One region of the Sporolactobacillus terrae genome, then DNA from elsewhere that is predicted to be linked to it. Evidence: predicted binding sites of a transcription regulator. Region 1 holds the regulator's gene; each other region holds the start of a gene.
What was found. The regulator NrdR, encoded in region 1, represses ribonucleotide reductase genes. The targets are predictions, from matches to a motif close to AACACNATATATNGTGTT.
Positions count from the first base shown of each region.

Region 2: nrdJ (ribonucleoside-triphosphate reductase, adenosylcobalamin-dependent) is a predicted target of NrdR. The motif match lies at 2,132-2,149, and genes of this name have one in related genera.
Region 3: nrdI (class Ib ribonucleoside-diphosphate reductase assembly flavoprotein NrdI) is a predicted target of NrdR. The motif match lies at 2,831-2,848, and genes of this name have one in related genera.

Region 1 covers NZ_CP082837.1:1,691,265-1,696,127, forward strand. The annotation lists gene dnaI (primosomal protein DnaI) at 52-984, opposite strand; gene K7399_RS08070 (replication initiation and membrane attachment family protein) at 1,009-2,382, opposite strand; gene nrdR (transcriptional regulator NrdR) at 2,449-2,928, opposite strand; gene coaE (dephospho-CoA kinase) at 3,014-3,613, opposite strand; gene mutM (DNA-formamidopyrimidine glycosylase) at 3,610-4,449, opposite strand; gene polA (DNA polymerase I) at 4,506-4,863, opposite strand, start outside.
Region 2 covers NZ_CP082837.1:2,288,062-2,292,924, reverse strand. The annotation lists gene nrdJ (ribonucleoside-triphosphate reductase, adenosylcobalamin-dependent) at 1-2,065, opposite strand, end outside; gene mvk (mevalonate kinase) at 2,619-3,590, shown strand; gene mvaD (diphosphomevalonate decarboxylase) at 3,622-4,602, shown strand; gene K7399_RS10915 (phosphomevalonate kinase) at 4,619-4,863, shown strand, end outside.
Region 3 covers NZ_CP082837.1:580,964-585,826, forward strand. The annotation lists gene K7399_RS02605 (Ppx/GppA phosphatase family protein) at 1-462, shown strand, start outside; gene K7399_RS02610 (RNA degradosome polyphosphate kinase) at 472-2,613, shown strand; gene nrdI (class Ib ribonucleoside-diphosphate reductase assembly flavoprotein NrdI) at 2,930-3,313, shown strand; gene nrdE (class 1b ribonucleoside-diphosphate reductase subunit alpha) at 3,276-4,863, shown strand, end outside.

The DNA of each region.
Region 1 (4,863 bases):
GGAGGAAGTCCTTATTCATGCACTTTTGTTTTCATTTTTTTAGACTTTTAATCAACGCCGATTGACACCGGTCATTTCAACCAATTGGGTAAAATGGCGGATACGTTCCATTAAACGCTTTGCCTTTACATGTTCAATCCCGCTTTTTTGCGAATAGGAGAAATGATCTTCTAGTTCGTCATAGGTGAAGTTCGACGTGTAAAGGGTCGGTAAATGATCCATCATTCGGTATTGAAGAATACTACCGAGGACTTCGTCGCGTACCCACGGTGTAATGGTTTCCGCACCGATATCATCAAGGATCAGGACTGGTGTCTTTTTCAAGACTTCTAATTTCTCATCGACCGAATGGTTCTGAATCGCTCCTTTTATTTCTCTGAAAAAGTCGGGTACGTACACAATAAGCGAGGCAATATGGCGCCGTTCAGCGAGTCTCTTCATGATTGCACCCATCAAATAGGTCTTGCCGACACCAAACTCGCCGCAAAGATAAAGACCTTTAGTCTCCGAGGGATTATTTAGGTAACGCTTTACAAATTCTCCCGCCGCCAAAATCGCTTCCTGCCGGCCGCCTTCTTCCTTATCAATGGAGTCAAACGTTGCGTTCAATACGTCTTTCGGCACATAATAGCTGTGGATGAGATTACTTTGTCGCTGCTTTACTTCCTGTTCTTCAAGAAGCGGGCATCGAACAAAGGTCAAGGACGGTGTCCCTTTGTCATTCACTAATTGAGGGCGGTAACCCTTCATCATGTTCGGACAGTGGTCGAGTCCCGGACAATGCGCACAAGCCTTTCGTTCCGTGACGAACTGAAACAGCCGTGACGCGTTTCTTGACCAAGCCGCTTCATCAATATCCGGATTTTTTTCTGCAAATTCACGAACATCTGGGTGAGTACGCAGCTCGTTTTCTAGTTGACTCCACTGCTTCTGCACATTCCGGCCCGCTGACAACGTTTTAAATAATGAACCTAATGAATCCATGTAAGGCACCCCCTTTTGATGTTGTTAAATTTGATTCAAATAGTCTTCAAGCCACTTGGCTCTCTGTTTTACCGCTTCTTCATTCGCTTTGGTTTGTTTCTCTGGTTTCTTCGGCCGCTTCATCCATTCCGGAATGACCTCCTGATGCTCTTTTCGAACTGAGGTGCGGGCTGAAGCCGCCGTTCGGTTTGCAGGAGGCTTTTTCATCTGCTTCCGTTTCTTCTGTTCCTCACGTGCATAGTTCATCGCCTGACGTACGGTTGTCACATCCGCCCGTGCCCATTGTGCGGCGACTTTTTCGACGAATGCTTTGTTTAATTTATGATCATTGACTTGCGAAATATAGTCAATCAATACATTAATTACACCTGGGTTCATCTTCGTGTCGAACATTAAATTTTCAATGAGTCTCAAATCCGGTCCTGCCGGCTTACTGCCTTGTCCAAGCGCTTCAAGCAGTTGATACGGGGAATTGCGTTCATACCACGCAATCAACTGTTCTTCTTCGGTTTGTGGCTCTTTCTCTGTAAATTCCCGTTGCGACTCCGGCTGTATCCGTTCGTAAAGTGCCGGCATTTCATCTGCACCATGTTCAAGCAGATAGAAATCACGAACCTCTTTACGCAGTGCCTCGATATCGACCTCTCCGGTATGAAGCGCCGCTGCTTGCACCGCCTTGCTCATATCATACGGTTCAGTACGGTACACGAAAGCAAGTTTATCAATCGCCTGGCGCACGTCTTCGGTCAACGCATCCTCATCAACAATAGCATCAGACAAATACGTCATCATTTGCTTAAAGTCAAAGTGTGTCTTTAGCCCGACCTTCGGCGAAGTCGCGCGGTTCGCCCATGAACCGTCCGTCTTCACATGATTGCGCTCATCATTCGTCTCTGAAGCAGGGACCGATTTGAAGACTTCATCAAATGATGCAGATACATCTTCATAGTCGACGGTATTTACCCTGTGAACGGCGAATAATTCTGTAAGACGTTTGTATTCACGTGCACCGATCTGACGATATAAAAACAAATTTAAAAAACCGTCTTTGAAAAATCGATTCGGCGTGAGCGGCGGTTCTAGACGATAGACAAACTGACCGGGGGCTGCCTCCTTTTTTTTCAAAGTTTCCAGCAAGCCCACGGCCTCAAGTTTCTTTCTCGCTTTTAAAATACGATCCAAAGACAAGTTCATCGAACCCATTAAATGATGATGGGTTAAATGTTCTTCTGAAACATCAACTTCCTGCCAAAGCGTAAAATACAGACTTGCTGCTTCGATACCAATGAGCGGCTGATACAGCAGTGTTACGACTCTTTGGTCAAAAGAATGAAGCAGTCCGTTTGTCTCAACGCGATAATGATCGCCCGGCAGCACTTCCTTCCAAGACTGCAGCATGTCTTTATCCCCCTGCTCTGCATCAATTTTGCATCAATCCATACTTTTTCATTGTCCGGACAAAATTTATTTCTTGTTGTTTTTCTCTTTTTCCAGCTGATCTTTTAATTCTTGTATTTTTTTCGCAAAAACATTGATATCTGTAAACTGTCTATATACAGAAGCAAAGCGGACATACGCGACCTCGTCCACCTTCACCAATTCATTCATCACACGTTCGCCGATTTCATGGCTGTTCACTTCAGAACGCCCTTCATCGCGCAGCGCTTTTTCAACATCGTTGGCAAGCTGCTCGAGACGTTCGAGTGGAACCGGACGTTTTTCGCACGCTTTAATCAGCCCGCGCAGCATCTTCTCGTGGCTGAAAGCTTCGCGGTTATCCCCTTTTTTCACAACAACCAAAGGCGTTTCTTCTACCTTCTCAAACGTTGTAAAGCGATGATGGCACAATTCACATTCTCTACGTCTGCGGATGGCACGTCCATTATCGACCGGGCGTGAATCCAGCACTTTCGTTGCCATTTGTTTGCAATTCGGACAGCGCATTATTCTCACTCCATTCGCTGTTATCGATAAGCTTATTGTATCCTACTGGACAACGGATGAAAAGCCGCGTGAGATGTACCTAGACTTAACAATCAAACAGCCCATTGCAAAACAGTGCACGGATCTGTTCTTCGGTTTTCTTTACAGAGCCGTTGTTATCAATGATGGCATCTGCTCGCTTTGCTTTCGCTTCAAGAGACATCTGCGCATTAATCCGATCACGCGCTTGTTCCTCAGCAAGGCCGTTCCGCTTCATCAAACGTTTTAATTGCTCCTCCGGGGTTACATAAACAACCAACGTTTTATCCGTCCAGGTCTCAAGACCGCTCTCATAGAGCAATGGGATATCCAAAAAGACGATCGGCTCCCTGCGCTTCTCCAGTTCGTCTAACTGCTGAAGCATGCGTGTTCGAATCAAAGGATGCAAGAGTTCATTTAACAGCTTGCGTTTCTTGTCATCCTGAAAAATGAGCGCGCCCAGTCTCTTTCTGTCCAATGCACCACTGGGCAAAAGCATCCCTTTACCAAAATGGCGTACAATTAAGTCCAGCCCTTTTTCTCCAGGTGTAACAACTTCTCGAGAGACGCGATCAGCGTCGATCACCGGATAGCCATGCGCGATGAGCCAGCGTGAAACCATACTCTTCCCGCTGGCAATGCCTCCGGTTAAGCCTATTTTGATCATTGCTTTGAACGCCTAGGCTGGCATATCGGGCAATAGTGTGTGCCACGACCGCCGACCTTGATTTTTTCAATCGCAGTCCCGCAGCGTACGCACGGCTCCCCTTTCCGCCCATAGACCGCAAGCTCCTGTTGGAAGAACCCCATATGCCCTTGACTGTTTACAAACGTTCGAATCGTACTTCCACCAAGGGTGACCGCTTTTGTCAACGTGTCCACAACCGCATGATGCAGCTGCTCCAGCTGCTCCGTGCTCAGGCTTGATGCAGGGGTAAGCGGATGAATCCCGGCTTTAAACAGCGATTCATCGACATAGATATTGCCTAAGCCAACCACAACCGTCTGGTCAAGTAATACTTGTTTAGTTGAGCGGCCGGTTCGCGAAAATGCTGCGGTTAGGTAATCAACCGTTAAGTCCTTTGAGAGCGGCTCTGGCCCTAATTTTGCAAGCGGCGGATGCTGCCATTCCTCACCCTTATTAAAGAGATGCATGGTTCCGAACTTACGCACATCACGATAACGAAGCGCCGTATCATCGGTAAAATGAAAGATCACATGCGTATACTTATCAATCGGCGCGTACTCCGGATCCAAGCGATAGCGCCCCTCCATACGCAAATGCGAGACAAGCACTGACTCATCCAAACAGAAGAGCAGGAACTTCCCCCGCCGCTTTATATCGTGAATCGTCTGCCCGATAAGTGCGTGCTTAAACTGATTAAGATTATCCGGGCGCCGGATGATCTTCGGCCAGCGTACCTCAACTTCTTTCACCGTTTTCCCCAAGACAAGCTGTGATAATGTCCGTTTGACGGTTTCAACTTCTGGTAATTCCGGCAAATCTCTCACTCCCAACTAGCCAAGCAGCGCCGTTGAGTCGGCGCCAAACGCTTTCTTTATTTTGCATCGTACCACGTCGGTCCGTATGAGCACTCGACTTTCAGTGGCACGCGAAGTTCAATGGCATGCTCCATCACTTCAGGAACAATGCGATTCATGATACCGAGTTCGTGTTCCGGGACCTCGAAAATCAATTCATCGTGCACCTGTAGCAGCATCCGGGTTTGCAATTTTTCTTCTTGAATCCGATGATCCATATGAATCATCGCTTGCTTGATCACATCGGCGGCGCTGCCCTGAATCGGCGTATTCATCGCCGTTCGTTCGGCGAAACTGCGTCGATTGAAATTGCGACCGTTAATATCCGGCAAGTAGCGGCGACGGTTCAACAGGGTGGTCACATACCCATCTGTT
Region 2 (4,863 bases), 600 kb from region 1:
CTTGAGCAAAGCCGTGTCCGCTGTAGGGAAGCAGCGAGGTTGACTTGCACCGGCTTCGGTATTGCTGAAGCAGTCCGGCAATCTTAGAGGCTTCCTCTTTATGGAACGTAATGGTGCAGCTGACCGAATTGTCTGCCCAGTAGGTTTGCAGAAACAGCTGCGTCGCAAACTGTTCGCCGATCGATACATCATTCGCGGATACAAAGCCTTTATGATCAGCACTGCCGGCTTTGACCGGAAATTCGACGACCATTGTATTTTCAGAGTATACATCTTTTTCGATCGTATAGCCGGCTTTTTGCAGCACGGGCAGTAAGGGATCACTGTCCTGAAAACGGATGCGCTGAATCAAGTATTTATCAAAACTAAAGTGCATTCCTTCGGATATCCCGACAAGCTTTGAGACCGTTCCGGAAGGTTTGACGGTTGTGTGTTTGATTGATGGACTGCAGCCGAGTGTCTGGGAATACCGTTGATCGGCTTTGACGACCATTTGATAAAAGGCATCAACACATTGTGCCGCTTGCTCATTAAATACCGGTTTTTGATATAAAGTTCCGCTTTCCGGGTCTTGCGCATCAACGAATCCGCTGATGAGACGTTCGCCAAATCGTTCGAGCACCCAGTCTTGGATGCCGCTCATTGAGATGCCGATGCGCCGATTTTTCTCGATAATTGTTCTTGAGCATTGCCAATCATAGTGCGAGAACGTGACGCGTTTGGCATAGCGGACGGCAAGACTGAAGACTTCTTCCATCGACCAGCCCATCTCTTCTGCAATCCCTGGGAAGACTTCAAATAAGTTGCAGGGTTCGCCGTTTCCTAATGAGATTTCGCCGCAGGGGTTGGTTCCTTCTGCATCAGCGTCGATGCCCGGCTGACGACCGTCTGCAAACCGCCCGTAGTTGCGGATGTTGTCCAGATTGACGATACCCGGTTCTCCATTTTTGGCAATCGCCTCGGCAACCGCATCGTAGTGATTAAAATCAGGGGTGACCAGCACACTGTTGTTTGAGGCCCAGCGATGATCCATTAATTGTTCCTGATCCTGTTTCATCGTGACGAAGGCTTGGTCGTCCGGATCACCAAGGGCAATTTCCGCACTGCGGCGCACATTGCCGGCAACGACATTTTTGCCGATTAAATTGCAGATGTCCGTACAGTCCACGGATGTGAGCGATTTCCCGTTTGCCTGATTCAGCACACGGTTTACTGCGCCCAGCATTTCGATGAACGGAACAGGACCTGCGGCCACACCGCCGAATCCTTTAATTTTTTTCCCTTTTTCACGAATCGAGCTGACATCGATGACCACATGCGATGCATGGTCAATCATAGACGAGAAGTGGGCATCAATGAGCAGGGCGTTCGATTCTACCCATCCTTCGCGTGTATCCGGCGTTTGGTAACAGAGATAAGCTGCGCGGTCATGATCCTGATACCAGGTATCGGCATCTTGAGCGCCTGCCTCAAGCGCTGCTGCGTAATCTCCATTTTCTTTACTAATTAGAATATCCAGCTTCACGTGACGCGTCACCGGAGGGATTTGACGAATATTTGCTCTAGAAACGGAGAAACCGACACCGCCGCCCTTCATCAATTCGTCAAACAGGAAAGAGAAGGGCATGGATACGGCCGGCTGCTCTTTCTTCAGATAGAAAGGAACGATGTGGCTGTCCCCATAGGCTTGGGGACGAATCGCAATAAACCAGCAATTATTCAATGCATCGCCGACACGCTGCTGATAGTCTGTACCGGAGATCCAAAGGTTGCGCCCTGATGGGGTGGAGCACAGGCTGTAAATGAGTTTAAATAAGCGCTCGGCTTCTTTTCCAAGCTCACGGACGGTTGCTTCGGATACCTGATCCGCATGGAGTCTCGGATCCAGATTAATATTGCCTTCAACCACTCGCCTTACCGTCTCGTCCCATTCTTCGTAGCGGCCAAGCGGCTCAATCCAGCGGGCATAGGTTCTTTTATAGGTGACCCATCCGAGTTCACCCCAGTGCGGCTGAACTTCCGACTTTATCTTTTGTATGTAAGCATCTGATAATTTAATCTGCATTATTTTACTCCTCTCGACGACGTTTCCTGCTCATCGTAACTAGATATCGTATTAAAGTCAATAATATAATCAATATATAGTATTCCTGGCTTTTTCGGTACAATCATGCATGGTTATCGGATTTTTGCTGTGACAGCCTTTGGATGCATCAATCCAGTTAAATAGAGTGTCACATAATTGTCACTTCATGAAAACATACAGTATAGACCTCTTATCAGCACAATAACTGCGCAGGAGACAAGACTTTTTTCTGATGAGTGAGGACCAGGGGCATAACGGTTTTGCTGATCGGGGATCGATGACTAAAAAAAAACTGAGCTTATCCTTGAAATTGAGAATCGTTATCAATAAAATGTGTAAGTGGAGAATAGTCGTCTGCGTTTCAACCAATGCTTAAATAAGTACGGGTCTTGAATTCGAACGGCATCATTCTGATTATTGAACTGTTTTTTTTGATCTCTGCATCGGTAGGGGGATTTATACGATTCGGGACCCCTCCCTTGGCAGTGCTTCTTGATAAATACTGCAGACTCTAGTGGAAGATGAGGAAACAATGATGAGAGACCACGAAACTGGAATTGGCGTGAGCAGCAGTAAAATTATTCTGATTGGCGAACACTCGGTTGTTTACGGAAAACCGGCGATTGCTCTGCCCGTTCCGGCAGTGCATGCAGTGACGCAAACAACGCGCTGTCTTGGACCGCTGAGGCTGCAATGCAGCTTCTATAATGGCATTTTGAATGATGGAACGGATCAGATTGCCGGACTCAGAACGGTTATTCCGGCAGCACTGCACGTTTTAAAGCGGCCTGAAAAAGATGTAACGATCACTATTAACAGTGCGATTCCTGCAGCGCGCGGCATGGGCTCAAGCGCCGCCGTTGCGATATCGGTAGTTCGTAGTTTATTCAACTATTTTGAAACACCGCTTGAGCGAAATGTACTGCTCAATCTCGTCGGCGTTTCTGAAAAATATTTTCATGGAAATCCGAGCGGTCTCGATGCAGCTGCGGCCAGTAGTACGCATCCGATTTTCTTTATGAAAGGAAAAGGCATGGAATGGATTCACCATAAGCTGCGCGGTTGTTTGGTCATTGCCGATAGCGGTATAAAAGGGCAGACGAAGCGTGCGGTCACCGCCTTGAAACAACGTCTGCTGCAAAGCGCGCTGCTCCGGCGGAAAGTAAACCAATTAGGTGTCCTTACTTCAAGCGCAAGAGATGCGTTGGAGACCGCAAAAGAAGAAGCCTTGGGCTCCATATTGCTGGACGCGCATCTTCTTCTGCAAGAGCTGGGCGTCAGCCATCCTTCTTTGGATCATTTAGTTGCAACGGCGATGAAAGATGGGGCGATTGGCGCGAAGATGACCGGCGGGGGATGCGGCGGCTGCATGATTGCACTGGTAAAGGATGTGCGTAAGGCGCATGATCTAGCAAATAAGTTAATGGGTGCCGGCGCAGCTAAGACTTGGATTCAGCCGCTTCAGGGCAGAGATCTTCCGGTCAATGCCGGGTTCTTGGACTGACCTGATATAAGAGAGAAGGAGAGTGAGTGCATTGTATGCTGCTGCACGCGCGTATACAAATATTGCTTTGATTAAGTATTGGGGGAAGAAGGACGAGCAGCTCATTCTGCCGATGAACAGTAGTTTGTCGCTTACGCTCGATGCGTTCTATACGGAAACTAGTGTTGAACCACTGCAAGGGCTGCACGAAGATGAAGTGATTATGGCTGGCGCGCCTTTAAGCGGCGCTCCCGCTGCAAAAATCAGTCGTTTTATGGACCTTGTTCGTGAAAAATCAAGAAATCACATGTTTGCTCGAATTGTAACCAGAAATCACGTTCCGGTGGCCTCCGGCTTTGCGTCTTCGGCCTCTGGTTTTGCTGCTCTTTCAGCCGCAGCAGCTCGTGCCTATGGCCTGGACTGCTCGGGAACTGCGCTTTCGCGGCTTGCGCGTCGCGGTTCGGGCTCGGCTTCACGTTCGATTTACGGCGGTTTTGTTAAATGGATGAAAGGAACAGACGATGCGAGTTCTTATGCGGTGCCGGTTGATCCGGCAAACTGGCCGATTTGCCTCTTGGCTGTTGCGGTGAACAAGCAGCCCAAAAAGATTTCCAGTCGCGAAGGAATGAGGCGAACCGTCAAGACATCATCCTTTTATCCAGTTTGGATCAAAGAGGCGGAAAGGGATCTTGCCAGAATAGAACCGGCGATTCGAGAACACGATTTGGACATGATTGGCAAAATTGCTGAAGCAAATGCACTAAAGATGCATGCGGCGATGCTGGCAGCGGAGCCCCCCTTTACTTACTGGGAGGAAGGAACAATGACTGTGATGCGACGCGCCGTTCATCTGCGCGAGCAAGGCATACCGTGCTATTTTACGATGGATGCCGGCCCAAATGTCAAACTGCTTTGCTCGGAAGCAGATGTCGATCGGATTCTTGAAGATCTATCTGAATTTTTCCCTCCAGAATCCTTGACTGTTGCCCGGCCGGGACCTGGCGTTGACTATTTGGAGAACCCTATTCAGTGAAGGAGACATTCACAATTTGAATGGCGTACAATCTGCACCTGGAAAACTTTATATAGCGGGGGAGTATGCGGTTGTTGAACCAGGCTACCCTGCCATCATTGCTGCAATCGACAAATCCGTCACTGTGACCATTGAAAGAAAGGAAACACGTGGCCGAATTCAATGGGCAAATGCAACGCTCGATTTGAGACGCAGTGCAACGAACCAATGGAACACGGATGGTGATGTTTCTCCATTCCGGTTTGTCTTATCGGCAATCGA
Region 3 (4,863 bases), 1.1 Mb from region 1:
CTTCATGGACTGGACAAGCGGGATAGGCTGTTGCTTCAGCTTGCGGCAATTCTACAGGACACCGGAAGTTATATTGATATGAATGCGCATTATGTGCATTCCTATTACATCATCCAATCATCTGAGATTATCGGCATTTCAGAACTGGAACGCGATCTTGTTGCCACGATTGCCCGTTATCATAGTGCTGAAACGCCTTCGATTAATAACACAGCTTTTCGTAAGCTGCCGGAGTCAAGCAGGCTGGCTGCTGCAAAACTTGCTGCGCTGCTTCGTATTGCGGATGCACTTGATGACAGCAGGCAGCAGAAGGTAGAACGGATTGCCGTATCACTGAAAAAGGATCAAGTGACGATCACGGCGCGCTCTGATGATGATCTCTCGCTTGAAAAGCAGACGTTTAATGATAAGTCAGCCTATTTTGAAGAAGTTTTTGGGTTGAAACCGATTTTAAGAGGGTAGGTGGTTGTCATGGAACAGTTCGATCGACAGGAGTACTTCAGCAATCGCGAACTGAGCTGGTTGCTTTTTAATGAGCGGGTTCTTGAGGAAGCAAGAGACAAAGATAATCCGCTGCTTGAACGGGTAAAGTTTTTGTCGATCACCGCAAGCAATCTAGACGAATTCTTTATGGTACGGGTGGCATCATTAATTGACATGGTTAACGTTGGCTATGATAAATCGGATCCTTCCGGAATGAAGCCGGAACAGCAGCTTGCTGCAATCAGTACAGCTGCCCACCATATGATTGCCCAACAGTATACCACGTATAATCGGATGCTGAAGAAGCTCCTTGATGAGAAAAATATTCATATTCTGGACGTCGATGAATTGGCGCAAAAACAACTCGATTTTATCGACCATTACTTCAACCGTGAAGTTTATCCGGTTCTGACACCGATGGCCGTCGATTCGTCACGCCCGTTTCCGCTGATCTTGAATAAAAGCATTAATATCGCTGCATTCATTCATAAAAAGAACAGTCAAATCCAGCATCGTGAGTTTGTCACGGTACAGGTTCCAAATGTTCTACCGCGCGTTGTCAAACTGCCGGATCAAGAGGGACATACCAGTTTCATTCTGCTAGAAAACATTATTCGCCGACATTTGCATCAGCTGTTTGTCGGCTTTGATGTCATTGAATCGGCGTGTTACAGAGTTATTCGTGATATGGATCTGGAGGTTGATGAGGAGGATACGGAAGATCTGCTTAAGGAAATTGAGAAGCAGCTCCGTTTGCGTGAGCGCGGCAATGTGATTCATCTTGATGTCGAGGCAGGAATCAGTGACCGCTTAATCGCTAAATTATTCGACCGTCTTTCCGTGAGTCAAGAAAATGTCTATCGCGTAAACGGACCGATTGATTTAACTTTTCTTTCCAAATTAGTGGGAAAAATTGAAGCACCCGGCGATATGGTCTATTCAGCGAATCGCCCATTTATTCAGTACGAATTGCTTGAGCATTCGATCTTTGATGCGATGCGCGCGGGAGACATTTTTCTTCACCATCCGTATGAATCCTTTGATCCGGTGATCGAATTGATTCGCCAAGCTTCAAGGGATCCGCAGGTGCTGGCAATTAAAATGACGCTCTACCGCGTATCAGGGCATTCTCCGATCATCCGTTATTTGGAAAAAGCCGCTGAAAATGGCAAACAGGTAACGGTACTGGTTGAGCTGAAAGCACGTTTTGATGAAGAAAATAACATTAACTGGGCACAGAAATTGGAGAAAACGGGATGTCATGTTATTTACGGACTTGTTGGTCTGAAAACTCACTGCAAAATGGCGCTTGTCGTCAGACGCGAAGAAAACGGGATTAAGCGTTACATGCATTTTGGAACGGGAAACTATAATGATATTACCGCTCACTTTTATACAGATATGGGTCTTCTGACTTGCAATGAGCAGATGGGGATTGATGCATCCAACGTATTCAACATGCTCTCCGGCTATTCAGAACCGCCTTATTTCCATAAATTAGTCATGGCACCACTTTGGTTGCGCGATACCTTGATGGATTTGATTGATAATGAAATTAAAAATGCACAGGACGGTAAACCAGCATTTATTCGCGCTAAAATGAATGCTTTGTCTGATGAAGGGATGATTAAGGCCATGTACCGCGCTTCAGCAGCCGGTGTGAAGATTCAACTGATCATCCGCGGCATCTGCTGCCTGCGCACAGGGATTCCCGGCGTCAGTGAGAATATTGACGTACATTCGATTGTCGGCCGTTACCTGGAGCATAGCAGGATCTATATGTTCGGTAACGGCGGCGATACACTTGTGTATCTGGCCAGTGCTGACTTGATGCCTCGAAATTTAAATCGACGCGTTGAATTAATGTTTCCGATTGAGAATGCAAAGATCAAAAAGACCATCATCGATTTGTTTGATTTGATGATGCGCGACAATATCAAAACGCGCGTTCTAGGAAGCGATAATCACTATGAAAAAACGGATCGACGCGGAAAAATCCCCTTTAATGTTCAGGAGTACTTGGCAAAGATGGCGGCGCAGCGAACGATTCGCCGTGAGGATTCATTACGTGAACGGCGGACCTTTATTCCAATCAAGGGGAACGAAGATTCACAGAATCCGGATCATTGATGGGGGACAACCGAAAAAATTTCTCGACAAATTTGGGGAGCCTTTTCCCCTTAAAACCGCGCATTTTCGAATGAAGTGAGCAGGCTCACGGTTTGATGCAGGAAGAGACATATTGAAACGCATCGGAACATGGCTTATGATAAAAGATAGTTTTTAAAAAACAGGATCAGACCTGATCAATCAGCCACAATATATTCTGGTATAAAATCGTTGAAATACCACAATATATTGTGGTATTGTATTTAATATAATACAATATGTAGTGAAATGATGCGGTTCTTCATTTTCATTACATAGTAAAGGAGATGCGCCCGAATTGCTGATTTTATACGAAACCATGACGGGGAATGTCAAACGATTTCTTGGCAAGACCGGCCTATCTCACCAGCCAATCAGCAGTGTGGACCGTGTTCAGGAACCGTTTGTGCTCGTCACGAATACCATCGGTTTCGGTGACGCTCCGGAAACCGTTAAGGCGTTTTTAATGAAAAACGGAAATTATCTCGTTGCGGTCGCTGCTAGCGGAAACAGGAACTGGGGGCATAATTTTGCTCATGCGGCAGATGTTGTATCGAAAAGCTACCATGTTCCTATTCTATATAAGTTTGAACTGGGCGGCACAGCAGAAGATGTCGCGGAATTTCAAGAAAGGGTGAAGGCACTTGCCGAACGAAGCGATCAAATCAAAGTCCTATACTGAATTAAATAATGAAGTGCTGACTCGTGGAGAAGACGGTTTTTACCGCTTGGAAAAAGACCAAGCGGCGATCCGGGTCTATATGGAAGAAGTTCATGAAAAAACGATTCATTTCCCGGGAATACTTGATCGGCTGCACTATTTGGTTGACGAACATTATTACTACGATGTTTTTGCACAATATAGTGAAGAAGAGATTGAACGACTGCATCAAATCGCTTCAGACTATCATTTCCAATTCAAATCCTACATGGCTGCAAGTAAATTTTATCGTGACTATGCGATGAAAACCAATGACAAATCTCACTATCTCGAAAACTACGCTGAACGGGTTTCGATTGTTGCTTTATTCCTTTCTGGAGGAAATTATGCACGCGCTGAGCGATTTATGCATGCGATGATGGAGCAGCGCTATCAGCCGGCCACGCCAACGTTCTTAAATGCGGGAAAAGCACGGCGTGGTGAAATGGTTTCCTGTTTTTTGCTTGAATCCGACGACTCGCTCAATTCGATCAACTACATTGAGAGCACCTCGCAGCAACTGTCGAAAATCGGCGGTGGCGTTGCTTTGAACCTTTCGAAGATTCGTGCGCGCGGAGAAGCGATTAAAGGTGTAGAAGGTGTGGCTAAGGGCGTTATACCAGTTGCACGCAAACTTCAGCTTGGGTTCTCCTATGCAGATCAACTGGGACAGCGTCCGGGTGCAGGCGCGGCTTATCTGAATATTTTTCACATGGACGCTCCGGAATTTTTGGATACGAAGAAAGAAAATGCTGATGAAGACATTCGCCTGTCAACCTTGTCCATTGGTTTGATCGTTCCTGGAAAGTTCTTTGAACTTGCTGAGGCCGGGAAAACGTTTTTCATGTTCGCGCCCTACACCGTCTACAAGGCATACGGCAAGCACTTGGACGACATGAATATGGACGAAATGTATGATGAGCTCGTTGCCAATCCAGCAGTCAAAAAGAAAAGTGCCGATGCTCGTGAATTTTTGAATTTGATTGCTCAAATGCAGATGCAGTCCGGCTATCCCTATATTTTTTATAAAGACAATGCCAATAAAAATCATCCGCTTCATCGTCTTGGCGACATCAAAATGTCCAATCTTTGCACAGAGATCTTCCAGTTGCAGGAGACCTCAACGATTAACGACTACAGCGTCCCAGATGATATTCGTCGTGACGTTTCCTGTATTCTTGGCTCCTTAAATATTGTTAATGTAATGGAATCCGGCAAAGTACGCGACTCCGTTCATTCCGGTATTGCTGCGCTGACCAAGGTCAGCGACATGACGGAAATCCCTAATGCACCCGGCGTCAGCCTGGCTAATCGCGAATTGCACTCGGTCGGGTTAGGGGCCATGAATCTGAATGGGTATCTTGCGAAGAACCAAATCGCTTACGAATCAGCAGAAGCGCGTGATTTTGCACGGACGTTCTTCTCGCTCGTAAATTTCTACTCAATTGAAAAATCGATGTTGATTGCAAAAGAACGCGGAGAAACCTTCAAGGGATTTGAAAAAACCGATTATGCAGACGGCTCCTATTTTA